DNA from 3 places in the Litchfieldia luteola genome. Region 1 is predicted to be linked to each of the others. Evidence: riboswitches for the same ligand, from Rfam matches in the RefSeq annotation. Region 1 holds a riboswitch; each other region holds the start of a gene.
What was found. Region 1 has a riboswitch for cyclic di-GMP ahead of J2Z26_RS12030 (anti-repressor SinI family protein). Riboswitches for the same ligand answer to the same signal wherever they lie in the genome.
Positions count from the first base shown of each region.

Region 2: another riboswitch for cyclic di-GMP. It lies ahead of J2Z26_RS15960 (fibronectin type III domain-containing protein); the one in region 1 lies ahead of J2Z26_RS12030 (anti-repressor SinI family protein).
Region 3: another riboswitch for cyclic di-GMP. It lies ahead of J2Z26_RS20115 (hypothetical protein); the one in region 1 lies ahead of J2Z26_RS12030 (anti-repressor SinI family protein).

Region 1 is NZ_JAGGKM010000004.1:5,412-10,209, reverse strand. Features, by position in the region: gene J2Z26_RS12045 (hypothetical protein) at 1-188, shown strand, start outside; gene J2Z26_RS12040 (LPXTG cell wall anchor domain-containing protein) at 200-1,039, shown strand; gene J2Z26_RS22495 (DUF5658 family protein) at 1,107-1,406, shown strand; gene J2Z26_RS12035 (helix-turn-helix domain-containing protein) at 1,696-2,022, opposite strand; gene J2Z26_RS12030 (anti-repressor SinI family protein) at 2,122-2,244, opposite strand; cyclic di-GMP riboswitch class I at 2,286-2,374, opposite strand; gene J2Z26_RS12025 (YqhG family protein) at 2,758-3,558, opposite strand; gene J2Z26_RS12020 (DEAD/DEAH box helicase) at 3,536-4,798, opposite strand, start outside.
Region 2 is NZ_JAGGKM010000005.1:301,695-306,492, reverse strand. Features, by position in the region: gene J2Z26_RS15965 (HD-GYP domain-containing protein) at 98-1,162, shown strand; gene J2Z26_RS15960 (fibronectin type III domain-containing protein) at 1,251-2,411, opposite strand; cyclic di-GMP riboswitch class I at 2,490-2,583, opposite strand; gene J2Z26_RS15955 (DUF8042 domain-containing protein) at 2,744-3,130, opposite strand; gene fliT (flagellar protein FliT) at 3,139-3,489, opposite strand; gene fliS (flagellar export chaperone FliS) at 3,489-3,890, opposite strand; gene J2Z26_RS15940 (flagellar hook-associated protein 2) at 3,910-4,798, opposite strand, start outside.
Region 3 is NZ_JAGGKM010000009.1:52,995-57,792, forward strand. Features, by position in the region: gene J2Z26_RS20100 (GNAT family N-acetyltransferase) at 247-726, opposite strand; gene J2Z26_RS20105 (hypothetical protein) at 1,342-1,479, opposite strand; gene J2Z26_RS20110 (GNAT family N-acetyltransferase) at 1,582-2,079, opposite strand; gene J2Z26_RS20115 (hypothetical protein) at 2,139-2,456, opposite strand; cyclic di-GMP riboswitch class I at 2,472-2,559, opposite strand; gene J2Z26_RS20120 (alpha/beta fold hydrolase) at 2,677-3,477, opposite strand; gene J2Z26_RS20125 (MFS transporter) at 3,727-4,798, opposite strand, start outside.

The DNA.
Region 1 (4,798 bases):
AAGATGGTCAGAATGATGAAGAGGTTGAGGAAGATCAGAATAGCGAAGGTACTTCAAATGAGAACCAAGAGAAACAAAGTAGTGAAGGAAAATCAGAAGAGAACGAAGAAGGTCAAGGTAGTAATGAAGAGCATTCAGAAGATCAAACAGATTCAGAGGAAGAAAAAGTTGAGGAACAACAACCATGAAGATGAGTTCTATGAAATTTAACTTTACTATTATTCTTCACATATTAATAGTTGTAGCTTTTATTCCTGGTACTGTTTTAGCGGATTCAAAAGAAATTGAACTGGAATTACCACCAGATTCTAAAGTATTTACTATTTCAAATATGGCCCCAGGGCGTACTGCATCTAAGGTGCTGACAATTCAAAACAGAGGAAGTAAAGACTTTAGATATGATACAAAAATACACTTTAAAAGTGGTAGTGAAACACTATTCAAAGAATATAAACTTACAATTTCTGATTCTAAAGAAATATTGTATGATGGGTTGCTTCATGAGTTCAATGAAATCAGTGGAAGATATTTAAAGTCTACTTATCAAGAGGATTTGAAATTTACATTTATGTTTCCTTCCCATCTTGGAAATGAGTTTCAGGGCTTGGGGTTTAAATTTGAAGTTAAGTTCACTGGTAAAGCAAAAATAGAACAGAATCCAGAGGACCCCGAAGATCCTGTTGATCCAGAAGATCCAACCGATCCAGAGGACCCGACTAATCCAGTGGACCCAACCGATCCAGAGGATCCGACTGATTCAAAAAATCCAACAGACCCTGAGAATCCAGTTAATCACACAGATCCTGTTGAACCAGAAGTTCCAGGTGATTCTGGTGAGGTTTCGTTAGAGGAAGAAGTGAAACCAGCACGACCGATTACTGAGGAGGAGTTGGTATCTGCGCCAGTTGATGGACAAATTCTTCCAGATACATCTACCAATATCTATAACTATCTATTCGGTGGCTTAGCATTGATGGTGTCAGGTACTAGTTTACTATTATTGCCTAGAAAAAGAAAACTGGATACTAAGCGCAACTAACTGACCTTGAATGAGAGAACAGATTCAGAATCAAGGTCTTTTTTATTTAAATAATTGGGGTGATTAGATGCTTTTACTATTCCACACCTTAGCACTATTAAATTTACTCGACGGAATTCTAACTTTTATTGGGCTACAATTTTCAATTATCAGTGAAAGCAATCCAATCATGAACCTAATGTATCAACACGATCCTGGTTTGTTTTTAACACTTAAAATAGTTCTTTCATTATTACTCTATATATTGATATTCACAAAAAAAATGCCACTCTCAAGCTTGATCAAAAGACTTACCCAAGGCGCGACAGTTTGCTACGTACTTGTCATAATGGTGCACTGTTATTGGTTCTTACCTTTTATTTACTAGCATATTCATAGAGTAAAACAAAAACGGAGGGATATACGATGTATAAGAAAGTGTGTAATCGATGTTTTAAGCCATCTTTTAGCAGCTGTAATACAGGAGAATGGTTATGTCCGATCTGTCAAAAGGACATAACACATATAAAAGCCAGGCAGTCAATGGAACCTAAACCTATTCTAAGTGTTGTTAAAATGCAAAAGGATAATTATACTGAACAACCGACATTTTCTAAATACATATAATGTCAAAATAAAAAGCGTTCCTGATGACTCCGGGTCACCGAAACGCTATTTTATTTGTTATTCATTTTCCATCTATTAAATTCAAGAAATTCTTTAAAATCCTTTTTCGAAACACCGGATTGCATTGCTTCTCTTACTAATTTCGCCCACTCAGAATCAAGTTCCTGTTGATTTTGTTCATCAGCTTCACCTAGTAGTGTATTTACTGAAACTCCTAGAACAGCAGATATTTTTTCCAGAAATTGAATGGAAGGATTTGATTGGAGATTGCGTTCAATCGAGCTTAAGTACGACTTTGCAACACCTGCATTTTCTGCTAAAACAGATAAAGACATTTGTTTCTGTAAACGATATTCCTTTATACGTTGACCAATCATAATAGATTCCACCCTCCTTCATGATATTATAACATATAACGAAGGAAATGTTTCATATGAAGAACGTATAAAATCAAAAAATGTGAAAATTTCGTATCATCAGCCTACCTGTTGTTGTCCTTCAAGAAATAATTTGATATCCTGGACATTTAGACCTAATTCCATTGCCTCTAAAATTAAGTCTACCCAATCTTGATCCAATCCTACAGTTTCACTTGAAATATCCTTCACCTATTATTCCTCCCAAAATACTTTTTAGTATTCCAGGCAGTCCAGCCATCATCATTGAGTGAACAACCTTAGATCTGTGACTTTGCGTCCCTATCTTTCAATAGGTTTGCCTTTATCTGATAGTGATAATTACGAGTTCATATGTTAGTTATATTTATGTACGACTTTAGTATTAATAATATGTAGTATAATCGGAAGTATTCTTCAATGTTGTTGAAGTGTGTCGATATCAAAAAATTTAGAAAACTAGAAAAGAAATAGGTTTTAAACCTAAAATAATGTCGTTAAATGTTTAATTATAGCGAATGTGTAAGACGATATACCTATATTCAATAGTTGTAACTAATCTAGACTTCAGAAAGATAATTATTGTTAGGAGATTTCTTGTAGTTTTTCCAAATAAATACAAATGATTTGTCGATATTTTGGGAACGAAAGTTTGTAACACTACCCACAAAAAAGGGAGACAAGCAAAAAAGAGCATCTCCCGAAAGAAATACTCTTCTAATTCCTAAACATATCCTGATGCAAATAAAACAACCCACCATTAATTATCTCTACTTTTACCTTAGGCTCATACTGTTCTTTCAAAGCCTCTTTTTCAGTCTCATAGCTCTCTGGCATTTCATCCAAGCCTTCATAAAAATGATTAAGGAGAGCTAAATCCTCATCCCATCGATTTCTAGCTCTATCAGCCCATGTATGATCATCTGCTTCTACCATGTTTGTAATATACTGCTTTATTCTATTCAAGCCACTTTGTGGTTTTATCAACGGTGACATCGTAAAGCAATAGTCTGGAATTTTGGCTTTTAGTGAGATACTACCCATTGTCTCTTGAAAGTTTTCAATAATTGACCCACTAATTAAATGCAATCCGAGTGACAGAAGTAAATCCTTCTTCTTATCACATTGATAGGACACTTTAACGTTTAAACCTAACCAGGGGTGAAGCGGGACATTACCCGGAGTTTGCACCGAAACATCCTGGTATAAGCGGATGTATCCTCCAAGTGACCTAGTCGATTCAAAAATTTGATGAAGTCTCGGAGCCCCGAAGTGAACGACATCACCCTTCAAGTCATCAGGTGCACGCTTTTGATCTGTAATTACGGTTAACTGCATTGGATTAGGAACTCCGTTTGTTTTTTCAAGGTAATGCCAGTAAAAAGGGCGGTTCATTAGTTGCTTATCAAGTTCAACTGTTAGTTGCACATTCATAAAAGCTTCATGTCGTTCAAGAATTTCACATTCGTTTGCGGTAAAATACCGTTCTAAAAACTTATGAATTTCCTGTTGCTGCACGCTGCTCATCTCCTTCTGACATTTGTTCTTCATAACTAATAATAGAAGTGAGATTTTCCATCTTAATCTTTATTTCACCCTCGCTCTTCGAATGGAGCAGGATATCTTTAATATGGTCTTCGATATTGCCAATCTCTAATTTTGTTAAGATTTCATCTAGCTGACCTATGACGCGCTCGAATAAGTTGATTTTTTCATATAATAGCTTCAAGATATGTTCTTCAACTGTATTCTTTGTCGCAAAGTTATAAATGTGAACATCTTTCTCCTGGCCAAGTCTGTGAATTCTACCAATACGCTGTTCAAGGCGCATTGGATTCCAAGGTAGATCATAATTGATAATATGGTTACAGAATTGGAGGTTAATTCCCTCACCACCAGCTTCAGTTGCAATTAACACTTGAATTTTGTTTTGGAATAATTGCTTCATCCAATCCTTTTTCCCGCGTTTAAATCCACCACGAAATGGAACGGAGGAAATTCCGTTTTGCTGGAGATACCATTGTAAATAAAGCTGTGTTGCTCGGTATTCGGTGAAGATAATAACTTTGTCATCCACTTTCTTAATCAATTCTAGTGCTTTTTCAGCTTTTGAATTCTTATTAACCTGCTCCACTTTCTTCATTAAATCAGTAATGATGTGAACAGGAGCCTGTCTACCTTCTTCATCTGAGTTCTCGAGCATTTTTTTCAATGTAAAGAATACAGCCTCACGACTACTACATGCCTCTCGTTGGAGTGTCATGATTGAGAACATACTATTCATAAATGGACTTCCACTTGAACGGTACTGACTAATGGCATCATATAAATCTCGTTCTGTTTCGGAAAACTCAATCGGAACTGTTTCAACATGACGCTTCGTCCACTCAATACCTGTATCATCACGACGATTTCGGATCATTACTTTATTAACTAACTCTTTTAGATGTTTATCTCCATCTAGAGAACGTTCTTTTGCATTATAGGATTCTTCAAAATAAGATTGGTTTCCTAGGTGACCGGGCTTTAATAGTGAAACTAAATTAAAAATTTCTTCTATTCTATTTTGGATAGGAGTGGCAGTTAATAGTAAGCAAAACTTCTTTTTAAGATTTTGAACAAATTCATAGTTTTTCGTTTTATTGTTTTTTAGCTTATGTGCCTCATCGATAATAATAAGGTCATAATCTTGTTCATACACAATTTCACGATGAGGACTTCTTTTTGCTGTATCTATAGAAGAAACGACAACATCGCA
Region 2 (4,798 bases), on a different contig from region 1:
GTCGAATATAGTAGAAATTTGTTAAAATTAGAATAGATTGGTTTGAACGTAAAAATAACCGCAAGATACAGATACTACGTAGATAAGGAGACTCCTCATGAAAACAAAAAGTATGCAGGTTTCGTTTGAACTAGTTGGCGAAACACTCTCAGATGACATCTATTCTGACCATGGGATCCTATTGTTAAAAAAAGGAACAGTCTTAAACGAGACCCACATTTTACAACTTAAAAACTATCAAAACCGAGCATTCATAAATGTTGAGGAAGATAACAGTTCTGAGCCGAGCCCATTACAAAGTTTTCAGGAATTATATAGTGAAAACCTAAAGAAGATGAAAGCAATCTTTAATGATCATCACCCAGATCTGTTGCCACCCATGCAACAGATTTTTGAAGATTTCGTGCCTTTATTTGAAAAATCAATAGAGAACACAAAGTTTATCAATCAAATAAACGAAAGCATGAGCTTTGATGAATATACCTACCGGCACTGCTTAAATGTAGGAATAACAGCAGCCATTATCGGTAAACTATTAGGTCTTCGAAAAAAAGAATTAACCAAACTAGGCCAAATGGGATTATTACATGATATCGGTAAAATGACCGTTCCCCCAGACTTATTAAATAAGCCTGATAAACTATCAAAGGCTGAATGGGCACAAGTATCTCAACACACCACTAAGGGATTTGAAATGCTTAAAAAAGCAACAAATGTTGACCTTAATGTGATTGTCGCTGCTTTACTACATCATGAACGATTAGATGGATCTGGTTACCCGAACGGATTGAAGCAAAAGGATATTCCATTCCTTGTACAAATCGTCTCAGTTGCAGATACCTTTGATGCGATATGTTCTGAAAGGAGTTACCAGCCGAAGAAGAGTGTATTTGCAGCCATTAATGAACTGATGAAGGAAGCGAATAGCAATAAGCTAAACCCTGCGATTGTCGTTCCGTTTGTAAGGTATTTGATGAGGCAATACATTCGTGAAGAAGTAAAATTAAGTAATGGAGAAATTGCTGAAATTGTGTTTATTCATGAAAATGAGCCACATCAACCACTGGTGAGGATCAGTGAGGAGTATATGGACTTGCGAAAGGCTAGTAAGTTGGAGATTGTGGACCATGGCAACAAAGTAGAAGTTATTGGAGCTCCCTAACGCCTGAGGGAGCTTTTATTTATTCTCGGGATTGAAAGGAAAATTAAAAAATGACACCCTCATGTAATTGAAAGTGTCATTTGTATAGCTATTTTACCTTTACAACTGCTTTACCAACAATATCATGGTCCCCTAGAGAAGCTCTAAATTCCAAAGTAACTTCCCCCGATACTAAGTCAAAATCCTCACGTTTAAACTTAAACTGTCCTAACTCAGCCTGTTCTTGCAAACCTTCAGTACCCGATTTAGCAGAAACACCATTTAAGGTTACACTGTTTAAATCTATATCTTTCATAGTAAGAACATCTGGCAGATAAACTTTTACGGTAAAAAGTCCATTATTATCTTTTAATATACCTGGAGTTACTTCGATACTCACTGGGATTTGGACAATAACCTTTTTCTCATAAGTTGATTTCCATCCAGCGTGATCTTCAGCTTCAATTTTAACCAAATATTCACCTGGTTGGTCAAATTTAAAACTTCCACCATTCTCTATCACCTGACCGTTAACCGTCAGTTCTGCAGAAGAGATACCAGATACTTTATCATCAGCATGATAAGTAAGAACAACCTCTGCACCTAATGAATAAACATCTTGTAAGTCTATAGAAAGTTCAGGTTGTGTTTTATCAATTTTAACCTCTTGGGTTTGTATTTTTTCTATATTCCCCACATTATCAACTGAATAGAAATATACGTTATTGATCCCCTCTTCAGTTAGTGTAAAGACTGAACCTTCTCTAAAAGCCCCTTTATTAATTGAGTAATATGTATTTGCTACACCGCTTTCATTATCTGTTGCAAACAACTCTATGACTGTATCCTGCGTTAGCCAATTTTCATTTGCAGTACTTCTAGTAACTGGAGCTTCAGTATCTTTGTTGGATACATTTGTTACAATTTTTGAAGGACCAGATTCTCCTAAACTACTACTATAAGAGTGAACAGTATAGCTATACTCCCCTGCAGGCATATTCGAAAATAAAGCTGCTATACCTGTAGTTGTTCTTACTAAAACAGCTTGTCCATCAATAATTTGATAGATTTTATAGCCTGTAGCGTATAGAACTGGAGACCAACGTAGCACAATGTCGTTCTCATTTTCAATACTTAACGTAACGTTACTAGGCGGCTGGAGAGTGTTCATCGTTTCTGCAACTGTTTTGCTAGCAGGCATTAAAGATGCTTGAGATACTATGACGAGCATTACTACAAAAGTCCACATTCGAAAAGCTTGTTTATTCATTACATAGTCCCACCTTTAATTTAATTTTTCCAAATAAAAAAACCTTATCAAGGTTCATAGACTAGGACTATGACTCCTTGTGGCAACCGGCTGCCATCTACGTATATCATTATCGTAGGTCAGGCCCATGGCTTTGCGTCTCAAAGTTTCCCGTGATTTGCCTTTTTTCACTCAGAATATTCTAAAAACTATAAGATTATCATATGTCGAAATGTGGTTGTAGGGAATAGTGCATACAGACCAAATCGTATTGGGGCTATTGAACTAAAAATACGTTATTTCTGTTACACTTACTAGAAAATAAAAAGGCTCCCTATGTCGGGAGCCATTAATTATTGACTAGTATATTTAGATAAGGATTTCTGAATGGAAAGTTTCCAGGCCTGATACGCAGGAAAGATAGATTGAGTAATCAATTGTTGTTTTAGTGTGTGATTATCATAAGCGCCTTCGAGCTTCTCAACCTCTTTAATCACTCCGCTGAATTGATCTAAGTGTTGAAGTATCATCAATTCCCCTGAGAAAAGCGCCACCAGATTTTCATTCGTACTCGCAATTTGAGAAAAAGCAGAGAAAATATCAGCAAGTACTTGATCTCCTTGAGTACGTTCATAGTTTTCAAAGCCTTCTACTACATACTCAAATGCTTCTTCTACAGTATCCAGTAAAGCGATATAACGTTCCAACATATCATATTGAAAAACACTAAGTTGTATCATACATTCACCTATTTTCGTTTATCAAAAAACATCCCGTCTGAGGAAACAGACTCATAAGGATTCGTGTACTTATTCGTTGATGTTTTTGTCTTTTTTAGTTGGTTGAGATCTAGTTGGATTTCTTGTTTAAGTTGGGCTAGTTTTTCATCGATAACTTTGTTTAGTTTAACTACCTCTGCCCCTAGTTGCTTTTCTCCATCTGTATAAGGAGGATTTACCTTCTCTATGATGTTTTGTCTAGTTTTTAGTAATTCTTCAATGTTAGGTATCAATGAATCCCGTTCTTCACTAGTAAACGGCTTTTGCAAAAGGTCATAAAGTTCCTTTGTTACTAGATAGAGAGCCTTCACTGCACTCACTAGGCTTGGCCACCTTGTGAATGTTGCTGTTGACGGTTGAGTTGAACTACTTGTTTCCAAGTGTCTCGGAACTCAGTAACATAGCCTTCTACTTCTGATAGAATCTCTAAATCATTCTTTATATTAACTTCCATTAATTGACGGTTAATATAGTCGTACATGGACATTAAGTTTTTAGATACTTCTAATTCCATATTCAATGTAACCATTAACTCACGAATGATGTTCTGTGCCTTTTGAAGGTTTGTATTTTTAAGCTCGATATTTTTCTCTTCAATGCCTTTTCTTGCTAACTTCATAAATTTCAAACAGCCATTGTAAAGCATTAATGTAAGCTCACCAGGTGACGCTGTTGTCACCGAGTTTGTTTGATAGGATGCATATGGATTAGTTGTAGCCATGGTTGAATCACTCCTTTTCTTACATTCCTAGGCTAAATTGCTGCATTAAATACATGGATTGCTGATTTGATTTCTGAATTGCTTTCTCCATTGCCGAAAACTGCTTCCAGTAACGATCTTCAACTTGGACAAGCCTGTCTTCGAATCTATTGATTTGTCTATCTACATTGATTAAGTTTCTTCCAATTCCGAATTGCTGATTAGTACGGAGGTTGTTCCCAGCTCTATTTTCAATTTTTTTTATTGTAGAATCAATTGTTTCTTGTAATCTTCTAGCAATACCTTTAGTTTCATTTGTATTTCCATTTAAGCCAAATAACTGCCATACTGCCTCTGGATTTTCTCTTAGTTTATTACGTAATTCGGTTTCATTTACAGACAACTTTCCAGCATCGCGGTAATTAGAGCTAGAAGAAATCCCTAAATCACTCAACTGTTTATACCCATCAATTGCTCCAGAATGCGGTGTATAAATATTGACTCTCATTTGGTTTAAACCACTTGATATAATAGTGTCACTACGAAGTAATCCACTTTTTGCACGTTCTTCCCAGAGTTCAACTTGCTTTTCAGTCATCGCTTCTTTTTCTTCTTCAGTTAAAGGCTGATAACTTCTAAATTTTTCTTCAGAGATTTTACCATTTAGGTTTTCAATAACCTCATTGTATTTTTTTACAAACTGCATAATGCTATCGAATGCTTTATCAGTGTTAGAAGATATTGTAATTGTTTCTTCAGTGTTAGTTGCTTCTGAAAAATTGAAAGTGATATTGTTGATAGTATATTGATTTGTTGGTGGCTCAACTGTTAATACTCCATTATAAGTGAACTTAGCATTTGTACCACCCGTTTCTGTTGATACCCATGTCCCTGTAGAATTATCTCCAGCTTTCATTTGTAACGTATTA
Region 3 (4,798 bases), on a different contig from region 1:
CAGATACATCGTCGATATAATAAAAATTAACATTTTCACTATTAATATATTCTTTTAAGGTGGTGCTCACTTGGAACTCATCGAATATCTATATCCCACTACATGGACAGGAGCAACTGTATTTTTACTTGGTAGTTTACTAACAGTCTACCTACACTTGAAAGTATACAAACTTGAAGAATAATAATTGATTCCCTTTGGAACTTTCCCACAAAAAATACCGGTGCGAACGCGGCCCGGTATTTTTTACAGTTTAACCCTCTTCGTTTCTAAATCGTACCATTTTACCCAGCGAACAGTGCCCACTCCGTTTCGTTCATCAATTTTCACTTTAAAATTGTGCTTTCTATAAAAATTCCTCAAGCCTTCTGGGTTATCTGAAATATCTCCAACAATTTCAATAATCCCTTCTGACAAGCAATACGACTTTAAATATTTTATGAGAATGGATCCAAGACCGCGATTGTGCTTATGCCCACGAATATCCCCAATATGTATACACTTGTTGTTATATACCTGTGATTTCGCTTCAAACGTTAATATCGCAGCATCACAAGAAAACGGGTCACTCCATTGATTCTTTCCTTCTTTTTTATACATTGCAAAAATACAATAGTTATCCCTACTTTTAAACTTGTAAACAATAACTTTATTATTCGAGTTGTCCAATTCTGTTCCTAAAAAAACTAGATCGTGCTGTTCCAACGTGTTAATTATTTTTTCCATAATTATCACCTCATCCTAGTTTATGCTTGTATTAGTTGATTAAGAAGAACAAATTAAACAGTTGTTTAGGAAAGATGTCATGATTCTAATCTCCCTCTTAAACTATAGGTAAAATTTACTCTTTTCTACCTTTAAACGAACATACGTTCTAAAAGTGATAGAATTTTTTGCTACTTGGTGCTAATATTAAACTAGTATCTATACAAGCAGGTGGGCAGTTCACCATTTCCCTTGAAGGGAGGTGGTAAGATGACGACGTTCGAGGCAATCACTGTGGCACTTCATTCTAATCTCGTATTGGTAGGTGTATTAACAATTGTGATCATGTTATTCGTCGAAAACAAAAAGAAGTAACCTCCCCCGCCTGACCTAGGTAAAGGGTAGCTACTTCTTCTGAGTAAGTACTTGTTATACTTGGTGGCCGCTCACATTGCGGCTGTAGATGCTATTGATCAGATGTTCGCAGCATCTGATCTTTTTTAGTTAGTTCAATTATAAAATAAACTACACTGACGAATCAAGAAGTTGTACAGAAAAACAAAATGCCTTTCAGTAGCTATACTAAAAACCATCCCCTGCTATGTAAAGTTACAATCAAGGGATGGTTTTTAATAATTAATCTTTTAATTTAACCGGTGTAACAACAGCATATAAGTTTTGAGATGAATCTTTTACATTCACTTCTACTACTTTATACCCTGTTCCGTTGTTATCTTTATTTGTAATCACAGTATTTAGTTGATTTACGTACATCTTATAATCATCCTTTCAATATTACTCACACAAGAACTACTATATTCAGGAGATTATAAAATGTGACTACTTTTTTGTGAAATTTTCTTGAAGTCGGTCTTTTTATTTAACAAGCACCATTAGTTCCTCATCATAATATTGATCTTCAATTTTTAATGCTCGTTTATCGACTCCATATGTTTTAAAACCAAGTGATAAGTATAACCTTTTAGCTGGCTCGTTACTTGCATTAACCGTTAGGTATATTTGTTCAATCTCATCCAATTTCTGTGCCTCTTCAATTGCGGCAACCATTAGTTGCTTTCCTACCCCAAGTTTGCGGTGGTCTGGGTTGACATACATTGCAAAAATAGTTGCTCGATGCTTTATTTTATGTCTCGTCTCCAATACTAACGAAACAACTCCAACTAAAGTATTGTCTATAAATGCTCCGAAAGTGAAAGAAGTTCCTTCATCTAGGCGGCTTGCAGTTCTTTCGAGTGGATACTCCACTTCTTCTTCATAGCTCGAAGAAAAAGCCTCGGGATTTCCTTGTAGTGCATGTAACCTTATTTTTCTATAAGCTTCTGCATCGCTGGAGTTCAGTATTCTAATTTCCATACAGTTTCTCTCCTTTTATAAAAAAAGAGCTACACTAGGCAACTCCTAACAAATAAGTACTATAATACATTGTACTCACTGTTTTTGAACGTATTCGATTCTTGTCTGACAATAATTCCGATTAAGACAACTCGTATATAAGAAGAGATGTCACCTTTCCTATGTACAATATTCGAAAGAGCATTTAACACTTCAGTCTTTTCTGAATAAGTAAGATTTGTATCAATTGCTTGAATAATTTTGTATCGGTTATAAAGATAAATCTTTTTCCCAAGCTTGACCCTTATATGCAGTTCAGGAAGATCACATAATTTTTCTATTGTGCCCCATGCTGCCTCAGAAGTAGTTCTGTTAGTAGAAGTCGTATGTAAACTCATGATGAATAGTTCCTCCTTGATAACTTGGCAATCATAGTGTTTTCCTCACGTTAGACCCATAGCTTTGCGTCCTTACCTTTCGATAAGTTTGCCTTTTAACTAGAATCAAAATTCCCTTACTAATAGCGTACTATAAACTGGACAATCTTTCATCAACTAATTTCAGTAAAAAGTAGTCTGTGAAAATAGAAAAAGAGTGGAATCTCCCCCACTCTTCTAACTAAACAGCCTCAGTTTTTTTATCTTCATTAAAGTTAGTTAAAAAGTTTATCGCAATTTCATTAAATTTATCAGGTTGGTCGACATTACAAACATGTCCACTGTCTTCAATAATTTCGAGTTTTGCATTTGGACTTTTCTTAACTGTTTCTTCCACTGGAAGTAAGAACATATAATCTTCTTTCCCCATGATATAAAGGGTCGGAGTTGTAATTTTATTTTCCTCAAAATGAACCAATAAAGGAGCAACATCCGTTGTAAGTTTGAACCACTTAATAAATTCTTTTTGACATAACTTTTTTGCCTGATTAACGAATAGCAATCTAGATTCTACATGTCTTTTTTTAGGCATCAGACACCACGCAAAAAATTTATATAACCACATATATGGTATTAGCTTTTTCCCTAAGTTACCTAATGTAATAAGCGTTTTAACACGAGTGTTTAAGCGAATCACCGCTCCACCTAATACCATCGATTTTATCTTCGTAGGATCAATCTCTGCAATATTACGAATTAATATTGTTCCAAGTGAGATTCCAATAAAGTGGGCTGATTTAATTTGCAAATGATTAATGACTTCTAAAATATCTAGGCTCACATCTTTAAAAGAGTAGTTTTTACCGAGCATCTTTTGGTCCTTAGACTTCCCATGTCCTCTAAGGTCAATTAACAGGATATTAAAATGTTTTTTAAATTCTCTCAACTGTTTATACCAAATGGACGAACTTCCACCAGCTCCATGGATAAATACAACCCAGTCCTGTTTCGTACTTAGTTCATATGTTTTATAATAAAGCATCTTGTCCTCCTGAATGCACTAGTTGATAAGAAAGTAATTATTCATTATAAAAAGACCTTATCAATACATGATTGATAAAGGTCTCGCTAACAATTAATTTTGCCAACAAGGCCGGGAGGTATACTCCGTAATGACGATCCTTGCCGTAAAAGCTACTCCCCTTTAGGAGGTCCCTATTCACTTAAATACAGAATACTATAAAATGAGATTTTTTGCATTATTAAATAACAGGAAATTAGTAAGAGAACCTTACATATTTTTTTCTACTAGTTCTGATTGAAGTGTTCCTGATTTTAGGATCCCATAGCCTATAATTATTGCTGGGACTGTTATTAGTAGTCCAGAAAGCAGCGCCATTTGTTCAGGTGCTATTTTTGCGAGTAAAGCACCAGTAAGAATCATTGTCGTGCCAAGGATAACATTAACTAAAGTATAGATAACAGAAAACAGTCGCCCCAGATACTTTTCTGGTATGTATTGCATAACCATAGTCCCGACAAACGTGTTTCCAACACTTACGCCAGTAAGAGCAATAATTAGCATCAACCCTCCTACTAAAATATTCGGTGAAAAGCTGAAAAAGGTATAGGCTATTCCTTCGATTAGAAAACCAATGGCAATCGCTTGCTTTGGCCACTTTTCAAAATACGGTGAAAGATAACCACCTAAAATTTGTCCAATCCCAAAACAGGCATACAATATGCCAACTCCGATATTCTCTAATCCGTAGACTTCAAAGGCAAAAACATTAGGAATTAAGTTCATTACCCCTCCTCCAATAGCCCAGAGAACATAATAAATTAAGATCAACTGGATAATCGGAACCTTTCGAATTAATGGAAATACAACCTTATATTGTTTAAGAGAGAATTTTTCATTTGTTTCATCATACTCATGTTTTGGAAATCTAGTTGTTAGCATAATTGATCCAGCTATCACCAAAGTGATTGCATTAACACCAAAGGCTAAATTACTTTCTAAGATAGTTGTAACAATTCCTCCTAGCATCGAACCCAGAACCATCATGATTCCAAAGGCTGTTGAATGTAAGGAATTTGCCTTAAGAATATTCTCTTTCTTGACCAATAACGGTATTGAAGAAGAACGAGTTGGCATTTGAATAGCTGTAGCTGACATCAAGATAAATGTTGAAACATATATCATCCAAATATCTTCAGCAGTCGAAACAAAGATAAGCGAAAAAGCGGCCAAAGCCTGAACAAAATCACAAATGACTAAAATCTTCTTTTTAGAAAAACGATCTGCTAGTAAGCCACCTATTGGTCCGAATAACAGATGAGGTAACACTCGCAAAGCCATT